Regions from separate parts of the Marinomonas sp. THO17 genome, predicted to be linked through region 1. Evidence: predicted binding sites of a transcription regulator. Region 1 holds the regulator's gene; the other holds the start of a gene.
The links. The regulator PhoB, encoded in region 1, activates phosphate uptake and scavenging genes when phosphate is short. The targets are predictions, from matches to a motif close to TGTCATANNNNTGTCANA.

Region 1 (7,121 bases):
CATTTGTATTGTAAAGGAGCGTGAAATTAAGAGGGTTAGAGTCAGAGTAACCCGCTTCCGCTAGCAATGCTTTTGCTTTTTCATCACGCTCTTTCTGAGTCCAAGTGGAGTAATCCAATTTCGGTGGTGTATAGCCACTGACGGCTTCAGGAGCAAAACCATATGCAGGTAGCTGACCCGTTCCGAGTACATATTTAGTGATGATGTCTCGGTTGATGCTATACGAAAGCGCTTTGCGTACTCGAACATCGTTAAATGGCGCTATATTGGTATTGAATATGTAGTAGTAGATGCCCAGCATAGGGTCTATGCGTACTTCATTTGGAAGGTCTTGTTTGATCTTTTTGAAGTGATCTAATGGAAATCCTGCCACGTCCATTTCGCCAGCTTGATAACGTTTAAATTGAGCACTTGAAAGTGGGATAGGTAAGTATGTGACCTTGTCAATTACTGTCTTGACGTTATTCCAATAAAGTGGATTGCGTTCAAGTACCATTTTTTCGTTTATGTTCCAAATTTTGAGCTTATAAGCACCATTAGAAACAATATGTTCAGGCTTGGTCCAATCATCGCCCCATTTATCGATGGTCTTTTTGGGAGCCGGGAACATAGTGGGGTAAGTAATCATTTTCATAAAATATGGAACCGGGCGTTCCAGTGTTACTTGGAAGGTATAATCGTCAAGAGCTTTTACCCCAAGTTCAGAGGGAGCAAGTTTACCATTGATAATTTTATCAGCATTGACGATTGATGGGATCTGCATATACCAGGAATAGGGAGACGATGTTTTCGGATCGACCGCACGTTGGAATCCGTAAACAAAATCGTGAGCGGTAACAGGTTCGTTATTAGACCATTTAGCATCTTTACGAAGGTTAAACCTATAGACAGTATTGTCTTCATTTACGTTATAACTGGTTGCGACCCCTGGTTCTAAGTTACCTTCAGGGTCTTGGCTATATAGCCCTTCAAATAAATCGAATGCTCTTATCCAGCCAGCATCTTCTTGTATTAGCTGGGGGTCAATTGAAGTAGGCTCTTGTCCACCAGAGCGAACGATTTCTTGGTTTGGGGACAGCTTTACTCCATCTGGGACGGTAGCCGCCAGTAATGGCATGGCGAATAGCGATGAGGATAGGAGTATTGTCAGACACAGATTCTTATTAACCTTCATATTATTCCCTAAAATAATTCGTAATTTCCATATTGGATATTGGTTTTGAAAAGCTTACGGAAGGTGCGAATAGGTCTTCTTAAAGACTCGAAGGAGACCTACATCTATGTAGGGCATTAGGGCAGCACAGGAGCTTGCTGCCATAGTCACTGGACTTGTTCGAACCTTCCTTGTCCAAACTGGTAAAAATTTATTATTTTTACCTATGACCCCATTAGAGATTAGTTTATAGGATAATGCAACCCGTGATATTCTTCTTAAATCTAACTGATTTTAAAAAGGTGAAAAGTGATTACTCAGCCCTTTCATGCAGTCGGCGCTTTCTTTAAGTCATTGCCGCTTATTCTCTCACCTGGAATGCGTTTGTTCATACTTGCACCCTTGATTGCCAATATCATCTTAATGGCACTGATTTATATGGTGGCGTTGAGTTATTTCCAAGATTTATTGAATTGGGCAACGGGTTATTTGCCTGAATGGTTGTCGTTTATTAGCTGGCTGGTAAATTTGATCTTTGGCGCAGTGATTGCCGTACTCTTGTTTTATAGCTTTTCTGTTGGTGTGAATATTTTGGCTGCACCTTTTATGGCATTTTTGGCCGAGAAGGTGGAAGAGAAAACGACTGGCAAGGTATTTGATGAAGCGCTGACTTTTGCTGGGATTATGTCAACTATTGGTCGTAGTTTGCAGCGAGAAATGCAAAAAATTCTTTACTTTGTACCACGCTTTTTGCTGTTATTAGTTATGTCTTTCATTCCTTTGGTGAATGTCATCGCGCCAGTTCTGTTATTGTTGTTTTCAGCTTGGATGCTGGCATTACAGTACATGGATTATGCTTTCGACAACAACAAAGTGGCTTTTTACGACATGCGCATGGCGCTCAGAAGTAAGCCCTTACTCTGTTGGACCTTTGGCGGTATTGTTATGGTGTCATTAACCATTCCGCTGTTTAATTTGTTTGTGATGCCGATTGCTGTTGTGGCAGCGACGTTATTATGGGTGTCCATCTTTAGGGTAGAGAATGGGGATTTCTCTGCGTTGTTAAACTCTCAAAATGGAATGAAATAATGTCGCTTAAAATATTAGTTGTTGATGACGCATCATTTACGCGAGATCTGATCCGGCGAACCTTGCGTAAGCAATTTCCAGCGGTCGAGATTGAAGACGCGGTGAATGGCCGAAAAGCACAGCAACTGTTGAATAAGACACAATTCGACATGATTCTGTGTGATTGGGAAATGCCTGAAATGACAGGCGTGGAATTATTAAAGTGGTGTCGTGAGCAACCCAAATATCTAAAAGAAGATGTGCCATTTTTGATGATTACCAGCCGTGGAGATAAAAACCACGTAGTGGAAGCTGTTCAGGCGGGTGTAACCGATTATTTGGGCAAACCTTTCTCAGGCGAGCAATTGATTAATAAGGTGTTCGCTGCTGCCAAGAAACACAAGTTGTCTGCGCAATTGACTTCTAAGAAGCCAAAAGCCGCTTCTGGCTCATCACAAGGCATCGCTGCTGCGTCCATTGATGTGTTGATGGGCGGTGCTTCAAAAGTCACTTCACAGGGTTCTAAAATCATCAATCCTACTGAACCAGAAGTCAGTGTGAAAGATGTAAAGATTCCCACACTGGTTCGATTCGAGAATAAGCAGTTCCGTTGCATGGTGATTAAGTTCGGTAAACAAGAAGCCACTATGTTAATTAAGAGTGACGATGTGGTGCCACAAGTGCTTGGTCAATCCGTATTAGATTTAGAACATAATGGGGCTGTGAATCGCTTGAACTATTATGTTGAGTCGGTTGCAACAACTGAAAAAAAACCGGATTCGACTTTTTTGACTGTGGTACTTCGCTTAATTGACCAAGACGCTGATAAAGAAGCTTTTATTAAGAGTTTGTTCGATCATCTTTGAGTAAATGATGAGGATGTTTGATGACTAAAAAAGTGCTTCATTCAGTGCTTTTTTGTTGTTGATTATTTCTTTACTGGGTTACTTTTCTATTCCACCTTTGATGACATTATGCTGTCAATAGCGTCTTTACGTACTCGATTGGCCGGGAAATGACAGGAAAAAGTACTGCCTGAACCGGGTAAACTGCGGATTTGTAATTTGGCATCATGATGTATTAATACGTGCTTTACTATCGCCAGTCCTAAGCCCGTGCCTCCAGTTTTTGAGCCGCGACCTTTATCAACACGGAAAAAACGTTCGGTTAGACGTGGAATGTGCCGTGGGTCGATTCCTAAGCCCTGATCTTTTACTGAAAAAATACCATTGAGCTCACTGGATTCCCATTTGATTTCAATTTCACCGCCGTCTGGCGAGTATTTGACGGCATTTACGATCAGGTTTGAAAAAGCGCTATACAACTCTTTATAAGAACCGTAAATACGTGCATCGTCAGCAATTCGGGTTGTCAGCTTGTGCTGTTCTGACAAAATAGGAGTCGTGGTTTTGACAATAGAATCAATAATCTCGCCCACTTTATACCACTGATTTTCTTCGCGTTTGTCATCACTTTCTAGACGCGACAAAAGCAGTAAGTCTTCGATCAGCTGTTCCATGCGTTCGGATTGTTCCGCCATATTTACTATGCCTTTCTGCATATTTTGGGGCAGGGTATCCTTGAACATATCCAGGGTTTCCACATAACCTTTTATTACCGTTAGAGGGGTTTTGAGTTCATGTGAAGCGTTGGCAACAAAGTCTTTACGCATCTGCTCTAACAAGTGTAGACGTGTGATATCACGAACAAAAATAAGGTGATCGTTTTTATCGTAAAGGGTGGTTTGGATTTCCAGATATACACCATCTTTTGCCGGGGATTTGATTACCAAGGGTTCGCCGAAACGTTTTTGCGTAAAGTATCGGAAAAACTCGGGACTGCGCACTATGTTGGTAATGACTTGGCCACGATCAACCGGTCGCATGAGACCTAGAAAATGCGCTGCTGAGTTATTCCACCACTCTAAATTGCCTTGGTTGTCCGCCATGATAACGCCCTCTTTCAAGGCGCTGGTGGAGCTTTCAATACGCGTTAACGCTTGGCGCATACGGCGTTTGGATTTGCGTTGCTTCTTTTGTAAACGATATACGGCATCGAACACTTCGCCCCAAATACCGTTGGATTCTGGTGGCGCGGCACGACCAGAGTGACGTAACCAGTTATGAAATTGATACAGCTGGTACATTTGCCAGTATAAAGTGCCCAATGTATAGAGCAGCAAAACACCTAAAAAATGGCCTAATATATATCCGATTACCGCGCAGGCAATGAAGCCTGCCAACCAAGAAATAATGGTGTTTCGCCAGATGGTTTTCATGCCGACCTTTTTGCTGAGAAGCGGTAGCCAGTGCCCCGCACGGTTTGAATCAAGAAGTCATGGGTATTGCCAATGGCTTTACGCAAACGACGTATGTGTACATCGACAGTGCGCTCCTCCACGTAGACATTCCCCCCCCAGACTTGATCCAATAATTGCGCCCTTGAATAAGCGCGTTCTTGATGAGTCATTAGGAACTTCAGCAAACGGTATTCTGTCGGCCCCATGTCCAATGGACGAGCTCCAATAGTGACTCGTTGACTGATTGGATCAAGTGTTAGACCTTCTACTTCAATGGGTTCATCAATGCCCTGTGGTGTAGCGCGACGTAATACCGCTTTCAATCGAGCAACTAATTCACGAGGTGAAAAAGGTTTGGTGATGTAATCGTCCGCACCCACTTCTAAACCTTGAATTTTGTTGTCTTCTTCACTTTTTGCGGTCAGCATAATGACAGGTATTTCCGCTGTCGTGCTGTCTTTTTTGATACGTCGTGTCAATTCAATGCCACTGCCGCCAGGCATCATCCAGTCAACCAAAATCAAATCGGGTCTATGGTCCACTATGATTTCATGGGCTTGCTGAATGTTTTCTGCTTCCATGTACTCGTATCCTGCCATTTCTAGGGCAATGGCAATCATCTCGCGTATGGAAGACTCATCATCAATAATTAGTACTTTCTTACCGGTCACAGGATTCACCCTCATCTCAGGAACGGTTTTATTAAAGCGATCAATTATGACAATTTAGTTAAAGTGTCATATGTTTGCCACATTTTACACAAAATAGCTGGTTACTAAGCCAATAAAGACACAAGCACCAATGCGATTGTTGTCTAGGAAAGAGTGAAAACAGGCTTGTCTTTCTCTTTCTCTTGCTTGTTGATACTGTTTATAAAACAACCAAATACAAATCAATAATGCGACAAAATATGGCCAACCCAGTGTCGCGAAGAAGCCTACCCATGTCAAAAGAGAAAGCGTTAAAGCTTGTAAACACAGAATCACCAAAAGATCATATTGACCAAATAAGATGGCAGTGGATTTGATGCCGACTTTTACATCATCAGCACGATCCGTCATAGCGTAGTAGGTATCGTAAGCTATAGTCCAAAAGCAATTTGCTAAGAATAGCATCCATAAGAGAGGGTCGTTTAAGCTACCTCCCTGGGCGCTATATGCCATGGGAATGGCCCAAGAAAAGGCTAGCCCTAAGAAGAGTTGAGGCAGATGAGTATAGCGCTTCATGAATGGATACAGAGCCGCTAAGCCCAAGCCAATAAAGGATAAAAGTATGGTCTGTTTATCGGTTAGTAGCACCAGAATGAAGCTGACTAAGGCCAATACAATGAATAAAATCAATGCTTCATTGGCGCTAACACGGCCAGATGGTATCGGACGGTTTTTGGTTCGTTCTACATGGCCATCTACTTTTCGATCGGCATAATCGTTAATTACACAGCCTGCTGAACGCATGCTAAAGACGCCCAGTATGAAAATAATTACAATCGACCAATCTGGTTGTCCGTCTGCCGCTAGCCATATGGCCCATAAGGTTGGCCACATTAATAATAGGGAGCCGATGGGACGATTAAAGCGAGTTAATTCGGCGTAGTCTTTTAGCTTGTTCATAATAATCCAAATGGCGATTTGAAAGCAGAGATTGTGTCAAAGAAGGCTTCGTTAACCAAGATACCAGTGCCATATTGATGAAAAACTGAACGTCTTGCCCAAACGTTACCTGAATGCTCTGGAAACATGCTTGTAGGCAGTTCAGCAATTTCGATTGGGCTACGTTGTAAAGACCTGTGTTGAAATAGATAACCACCTAGAGGTTTATTTTTTAGGTGAGGCACTTTTCGCCAATGGCCTAAAAGGGAACGTGCAGGAATAATTGAGCGGGCATAAATCACCGTAACCCCATCCAGTTTTAACAATACAGTACGCACGCGGACGGCCGCTCTAGGAGCAAGTTTGAGCTTATGCCTTTCTCTAAAACTTGGGGTTCCCCAACCATCTTCGATGACCTCAACACTCAATTTGGAAATACTGCGCAATTTACGGGTTAGCGATTGCTTGGTGACCAGCCAAGGCCAAAGATGGCTTGGAATCTTGCTTTTGTTAGCACGATGAATCGCCATCCAGCGATAGTCAAATTGCTTGGTAGCAAGCGAATTGAATCGTGTCATAAAGTCAGATGTTCATTTTTTCAATTAATGCGACCATTTTGTGAAGCTCACTGGAGGACTGATATACCTGAACACGACACGCTTCAGCTTGTTCTAGGCTGATACCCACTTCTAATAAGACAGATGGTTCTATTTCTAAACCTTGGCGAAGCTGGTGAGAGATATACAAAAGCTTAGCTAATTTAGCGTGTTCACCATAATAGTGTGGTTTTTTGCTGTAACGAATAGCCGTCCAGATGTTATCTGGTAAGCTCCAGTAACGTAATAACCAAGAGCCTAATTGTTCCTTGGTGAAATGCAAAATCTGCATTTCTATAATTTCCGTAGCCAAATGAGAATTGGCTTCGCAATAGCGCGATAGAATCGAAAAGTGGGGTGGCAATATGCTACTAATGGCCAAATAACCAAAGTTCTGCAGTAAGCCAGCCAAATAA
Region 2 (7,121 bases), 1.1 Mb from region 1:
TCAAGAGTCGTCTCTACATTAAGCATTTATCTCCTTGATATTGGCTATCTCTGGGCATTTTGTGATCTCTGGGGTATGTTGCTAGCAAGTTTTTTTAAAGGGGACGAATGTGAGCACCTTATTTCATTATGCTTATCATGTGACGTCATTGACGGAAACTCGCGAGTTTTATGTAAATCTATTGGGCTGCCAGGAAGGCCGCAGCACGGATACTTGGGTTGACTTTGATTTTTATGGTCATCAATTATCACTGCATCTTGGTACACCTATAGCCACGACAAATACCGGTAAAGTAGGGGATCATCTTGTGCCTATGCCGCATTTTGGTTTGATCTTACCTTATGAAGAATGGCGCGAGGTAGCGGATCGTTTAACAGGGGCAAAAGTGGCTTTTGACCTGGCTCCAAGTGTGCGTTTTGAAGGCCAAAAAGGAGAGCAATGGACGCTCTTCTTTAAAGACCCAAGTGGTAATGCCATTGAATTAAAAGGTTTTAAAAATATGGCGGAGGTATACGCGCGATGATTCCATTGGTGACCAGCTTTAGTCCACAAGAAGAGAGCCAATGGTTGCAGCAGTTGACTAAGCAGATACCAAATCAAGTTTTCAAGCCTTTGGCTGAGTTATCAGATCTGCAAAGGCAAGAGTGCGAGTTAGCCATTGTTGCTAATCCTGATCCTCAGGCCTTGGCCAGTTTGCCAAACTTAGTATGGGTACAAAGTTTATGGGCTGGCGTTGAGGGTATGGTTAATCAACTTCCTGACGCCAAGTTTAAAATTGTGCGATTGATCGATCCCCATTTAGCGGAAACCATGTCTGAAGCGGTACTAGCTTGGACCTTGTATTTGCATCGAGACATGCCGCATTATGCGCGACAGCAAACACATGCTCAATGGCAACAAAGACCTATGGTGAGAGCCAAAGATCGTCGTGTCGGCATCTTGGGATTGGGTGAGCTGGGTAATGCAAGTGCCCAACGGCTTGCTGCCAATGGTTTTCAAGTATTTGGCTGGAGTCGTAGTGAAAAACAACTGGCAGGAGTGACTTGCTTTCATGGCCGTGATGGCTTAACTCAGCTCTTGTCACAAGCTGATATTTTGGTGTGTCTGCTGCCTTTAACTTCGGCGACGTTAGGTTTACTCAATGACGATACTTTATCTTATTTGCCACCCGATGCGGCTTTGATAAACTTCTCCCGTGGAGCCATCATTGATGACATTGCCTTGCAGAAAAAGTTGCAGCAAGGTGAAATTCGTCATGCTGTATTGGATGTCTTCCAGCAAGAGCCATTACCAACAGATAATGCGTATTGGCGTATGAAAAATGTGACGGTATTACCACATATTTCTGCGCCTACTCATATTGAAAGTGCCTGTGATGTCGTGGCAAAGAATATTCGTTTATATCAAGCAACCACAAAAATACCCGCTGCGGTTGATGTAGGTCGTGGCTACTAATAAATCTAATAAAACGGAGATAAGTATGCCCCACTGTATTGTTGAGTTTAGTCAAAATCTGTCACAAGAAGTACCACCAATGGATATGCTGGAAGCGGTGCGCGATGCCACTATGGCCTCAGAGCTGTTTACTCAGGAAGACATTAAGCTCAGAGCTTTGCCATATAAGGACTTTTTGACCGCGGGTACGGAGGATGCTTTCATTCATGTTACCTTACGCATTCTTGCTGGCCGTTCGCAGCAACAAAAGCAAAGGCTGTCGCAAATGGTATTGGATGCCATAATGGCCTTTGCTCTTAAAGACGTCAGTTTTACAGTGGAGGTGTGTGATATGGATAGGGACACTTATTGTAAAAAAGTGGTGTTGTCTTCATAAGAAAGGTGTAGTGAATGAAGTGGTTATACTGTTGTTTGTTGGTCTTGCCGAGTCTTGTGTGGGCAGAAGAGGATGTTGATCTAGCGTCTGATAGTGCGCCGCAAGAAGATTCAGAATCTTATTTTCAAGCGGAAGAGCCAGCAGTACCTGAGTCAATTAGCCAACGAGCGAAAGAAGCTAAAGGGCTTTTTCAACAGCGGGAAATGCGAGAGCGAGCGACCGTTAATAACCCTTTTGTAATCACTCCCCATCGACCTAACTACTTTTTACCTATTGCATACACGTCAAATCCAAATGATCGTGCTTTTTTAGGTGACAAAAGTGATTCGGAAAGTTTACAAAGTGTCGAATTTAAATTTCAACTCAGTGTGAAATTCCCAGTGGCTTATAATCTAGTGGGGCCTAATAGTAGTCTATGGTTTGCCTATACTCAGCAAGCCTATTGGCAAGCTTATAACAGCAATATTTCCGCCCCATTTCGCGATACGAATCATGAGCCAGAAGCTTTCATTGTGGTTAAGCCCAAAAAGGGCTTATTCGGTATTAAGCCAAGTTACATAACCTATGGTTTAAATCATCAGTCCAATGGTCAATCCGGTGATTTATCCCGTTCGTGGAACCGTTTTTACATTGATTTTTTGTTTGAAACAGACAATACCGCCTTTTCTATCAAACCTTGGTACCGTTTTCCCGAAAGTTCGAGGGTAGATGATAATCCTGATATCGAAGACTACTATGGTTATGGTGAACTTAACATCATACATGTGATTGACGATTACAGTATTGACATGATGATACGTAATAACCTTGACATGTCTGATAATCGCGGCGCTCTTCAATTAGGTTTCAATTTCCCCTTGTGGGGGAAAACACGTGGTTATATTCAATACTTTAATGGTTATGGCCAATCACTGCTTGATTACAACCATCAAACCCAGTCTTTAGGCATAGGTATTATGTTGAGTAACTGGTTATAGGCCTCCTTATTTTTTGAAAATTGACATGTTTTCGTCATCATTTTGTCATGGAGGTGTCATTTTTGGATTTTAAGCTAGGTGGTAATTTAACCTAGGAGTACAACAATGAAACTTATCCCTATCGCAACCAGCTTAATGGCACTCACTCTTCTAACGGCTTGTGGCGGACAAATGACGAAATCTGGTTCTGCTGACAAAATGGCAGATGCCTCAGCCATGAACAACAATGATTTGTACGAAGTACACCATGAAGGTCGTATTTATATTTTTGACGACCGTGATGTTTATGAAGATTTTCTTGCTGTAGGGGAAACGTCTTTCCGAAAAGTTCGTATTGGTGAAGGTCCTAAAGGCGAAACAATTGTGTTTGGTTTGACCAACGAAGACAAGAAGAAAACATCTGGCATTGCCTCAATCGAAATGTATGATGGTGACTTGGCTGGTGCAAAAGACTTTTATGGTGAAATGCGCGTAGAAGGCCGTATCTTTGTTTTTGGTTCTTTAGAAGAAATGAACACGGCTCGTATCGTGGGTGAAGTACCATTACGCTACACAGAAATCGGTGCTGGTCCAAAAGGTGAAACAGTTGTCTACGCTTTGAACAGCAGCAACAAAAAAGTGCGTCCAGATGCGATGATTGCTAAGTTCCACAAAATGAATGATATAAAATAATTCATAGGAATTTGAGATGAATAAATGCCCCGCTTGTCGGGGCATTTTTGTTGTCAGATACAGGACTTTATTTATTTTTATTTCCTAATGGTCCTGTCATCAAGATGTCACCAAATCGCCACCTAACTGACATTTTCCTTGTTTATGTTGAATGATAAGAAAAAAGTGAGGTGGCCTTATGAACATACTTCAGAATATTCATGCATTTGATGTACAAACTTTCTCATGGTGTATGGCGCGTAAACACAGAGCCAAACTAACCAATATGGGCAGAGCGGTATCCTTTACAGCGGATGGCCCTTTATACGCCATGTTAGCAGCGCTCTTGTGGTTAAATGGTTACCACACTTTAGTCATTATCATAGCTGCAGGTTTTGCTTTAGAGCGAGTTTTGTATCTGATTTTAAAACGTGGATTTAAACGCAATAGGCCTGCTGACGCATTGGATAATTTTAACAGCTTTATTATTCCTTCTGATCAGTTCTCTTTTCCTTCTGGGCACACCTCAGGTGCCTTTTTCATGGCCTATTGTTTGAGTGAATGGTTTCCAGGTCTCAATCTTGTATTGTATTTCTGGGCGATGAATGTGGGCTTATCTAGAATTTTTTTGGGTGTGCATTTTCCAACGGATACAGTAATAGGCGCTTTGTTGGGAAGTGCTTGTGCGGGCTTGATGATTGGAGTCTTAGTATGAAAATCCTTTATGGTGTTCAAGGCACAGGCAATGGTCATATTACTCGTGCCAGAGCCATGGCAACGGAAATGAAAGCGGCTGGCATAGAGGTGGACTTTGTATTTTCTGGTCGGGCTAAACATGACTATTTTGATATGGAGTTGTTTGGTGATTATCGTACCTTTGAAGGATTAAGCTTTGTTGCACGCGATGGTAAGTTGGATCTGTACGCTACCTTTCGTAAGGCTAATTTTTTACGCTTGTATCGTGACATTAAAGAGCTGGATACGCGTGGATATGACTTGGTGATCACGGATTACGAGCCTATCGTTGCTTGGGCTGCAAAACGTCAAGGTGTGCCTTGTTTAGGGTTTGGTCACCAATATGCTTTTAAGTATGATATTCCCCGTTACCAAAAAAATCCGATAGCACAATGGATTATGGCGAATTTCGCACCAGCTGAGACACATTTAGGAGCCCATTGGCATCATTTTGGTCACGCTATCTTGCCTCCGCTTATTCAACATCATGAGCTGGATAATACGCCGCAATCGAATCAGGTGTTAGTGTATTTGCCATTTGAAAACAGTGAAGCGGTTTTGGATTGGTTAGACGCCATTCCAGATTATCAATTTAGATTGCATTGCAAAGACATAGAGCCCGGTGTGTATGGCAATGTGGAAGTGTTTCCTTTTAGCCGTACCCAATTCCAAAAAAACCTTAGTGAATGTGAATCTGTTCTCTGTAACGCCGGTTTTGAGTTGAATTCTGAAGCCTTACACTTAGGCCGCCGTATCTTGGCTAAGCCCATGCAAGGTCAGATTGAACAACATTCCAATGCCATTGCATTAGAGTATTTAGGTATAGGTATGACCACAGAAACACTGAGCGCTGAGTGCATTAAAGAATGGTTGGAAACCAGTCGTGTGGTGCAAATAGAATACCCTAATGTGGCTAAGGCTGTAGTGAATTGGTTGCAAGAAAATGATGATTCGAGTGTGGTGGATTTATGTCAAAGTTTGTGGCAACAAGTCCCTAACCTTAAACAACTTAGTTTTCATTACCCATATGCTCAAAAAAGCTTAAATCAAAACACAATGAAACGCGCGACTGTTTAAACAGCCGCGCATTTTTCTTTGAATAAGTGTTGCTTGAAGTAATGTTCCTTGAAGTAATAAAGGGATTAGGATGTTAAGTTCTCATTAAAGAAAGCCAAGGTACGCGCCCAAGCCAATTCGGCATTCTTTTCATCATATCTTGCAGTGGAGTCGTTGTGGAAACCATGATTGGTTTTTTCATAAGTGTAGGCCACGTAATCCACATTATTCGCCTTTAATGCTTCCTCATAAGCAGGCCATGTATCGTTTACGCGTTTGTCCATTTCTGCAAAATGTATTTGAAGAGGTGCTTTAATCTGATCAATTTTGTCATTTGCTGGGGTTCCATAATAAGGCGCTCCTGCATTGATCACATCAGGGATATAGGCCGCTAATGTGTTGGTCAGATAGCCACCAAAGCAAAAGCCCACCATACCGACTTTTCCTGTGGTTAGCTCGTGATCTTTAAGCACTCGAGCGGCGTCCATAAAATCCCCCTCAATTTTGCTTCTGTCTAAGGTTCTTTGCATGGCACGTCCTTCATCATCATTGCCAGGATAACCACCGAGAGGAAACAGAGCGTCGGGAGCCAGGGCGACAAAACCAGCTTTTGCCAAACGTCTAGCGACATCTTTAATGTAAGGGTTTAAACCACGGTTTTCATGAGCGACAAGAACTGCAGGTGCTGGATTTTCTGCATTGACGTTTTTGGGAATAACCAAATAGCCTCGTGCTTTGCCATGACCACTCGGTGCTGCAAAGTCTATATAAGAGGCCGTAATGTCAGGGTCATTAAAAGACACTTGCTCGGCTTGAGCATAATTGGGAGTTAGAGATTTCGCGATGACGGATAAAGATAAGCCTGTGACTCCTAAGGTACCCAAACGCGATAAAAATGTACGTCTGTCTATGTCGCCGTGGGCATATTCGTCATACCAGTCAAAAGCTTCTTGGGGAATATCGCTTGTTTTGATAGGGGTGGTTATTTCTGCTGTTTGATTCATTTCAATTCCTTCTTTTCTTCATAGGGAAGGTACGAATAAGAATTTACTTATGCCCATCAAAAGCTTGAGCCCATCGTACCTGCTTTCGTAACACCATGTTTACAGACTACAACGCATAACTTAGATTGGATTTTGTTTGCTAAGTTCATTTTTCGTACAAAAAATTTCAAAATTTTACTCACAATCTTTGTACGTAACATGATCTAAAATTGGTTTACATGCGTATAACGGAAAGTTAGGTTTGATTGGCTGAAGCAATAACTTAGGCTGAGAGCGGCTGACTAACAAGTTCATTAAAACTTGCCATTTTGGCTATTGTTAGTTGTGATAAAGATTGTCATTCTTACTGAAGTTGGTTGAAGGAAAGAATACTAATGACGCGCAAATCGCCTATCATTATTACAGGAGGGGGTCAGCGCCTAGGCTTGGCATGTGCAAAAGCACTGCAGCAAGAAGGCTACCAAGTAATCATTACTTACCGTCGTCAGAGAGAAGACATCGCAGACATTGAATCCTTAGGTATTCGTTGTGTGCAGGCGGACTTTTCCAGTGCTGAGGGAGTGGATGCATTTATTGACCAAATTTTAGACGAATATCAAGCTTTAGGTGGCATCATACACAATGCATCCGAATGGCAAGCAGAAAATACTTGCTCAGATACGGCACTATTAATGGAAAAAATGTGGCAAGTACATGTATTTGCTCCATACCGTATTAATCTTGCCTTTGAAGCATTATTATGTGCTGGTTTTAAAGAAGATGGCATTGCTGACATTATTCACATGACGGATTATGTCGCAGAAAAAGGCAGTGATAAGCATATTGCGTACGCTGCAAGCAAAGCGGGGTTAGCCAATTTGACTTGCT

Region 2: ABXS85_RS06770 (phosphatase PAP2 family protein) is a predicted target of PhoB. The motif match lies at 3,575-3,592, and genes of this name have one in related genera.

Annotation. Positions count from the first base shown of each region.
Region 1 covers NZ_AP031575.1:2,531,994-2,539,114, forward strand. Annotated here, with positions in the region: gene ABXS85_RS12045 (peptide ABC transporter substrate-binding protein) at 1-1,174, opposite strand, end outside; gene cysZ (sulfate transporter CysZ) at 1,463-2,242, shown strand; gene ABXS85_RS12055 (response regulator) at 2,242-3,087, shown strand; gene phoR (phosphate regulon sensor histidine kinase PhoR) at 3,174-4,499, opposite strand; gene phoB (phosphate regulon transcriptional regulator PhoB) at 4,496-5,191, opposite strand; gene ubiA (4-hydroxybenzoate octaprenyltransferase) at 5,276-6,130, opposite strand; gene ABXS85_RS12075 (chorismate lyase) at 6,127-6,687, opposite strand; gene ABXS85_RS12080 (HDOD domain-containing protein) at 6,692-7,121, opposite strand, start outside.
Region 2 covers NZ_AP031575.1:1,429,664-1,436,784, reverse strand. Annotated here, with positions in the region: gene ABXS85_RS06800 (FMN-binding glutamate synthase family protein) at 1-22, shown strand, start outside; gene ABXS85_RS06795 (VOC family protein) at 110-523, shown strand; gene ABXS85_RS06790 (glyoxylate/hydroxypyruvate reductase A) at 520-1,455, shown strand; gene ABXS85_RS06785 (5-carboxymethyl-2-hydroxymuconate Delta-isomerase) at 1,481-1,831, shown strand; gene ABXS85_RS06780 (phospholipase A) at 1,846-2,808, shown strand; gene ABXS85_RS06775 (hypothetical protein) at 2,914-3,480, shown strand; gene ABXS85_RS06770 (phosphatase PAP2 family protein) at 3,659-4,174, shown strand; gene ABXS85_RS06765 (MJ1255/VC2487 family glycosyltransferase) at 4,171-5,271, shown strand; gene ABXS85_RS06760 (dienelactone hydrolase family protein) at 5,337-6,254, opposite strand; gene folM (dihydromonapterin reductase) at 6,629-7,121, shown strand, end outside.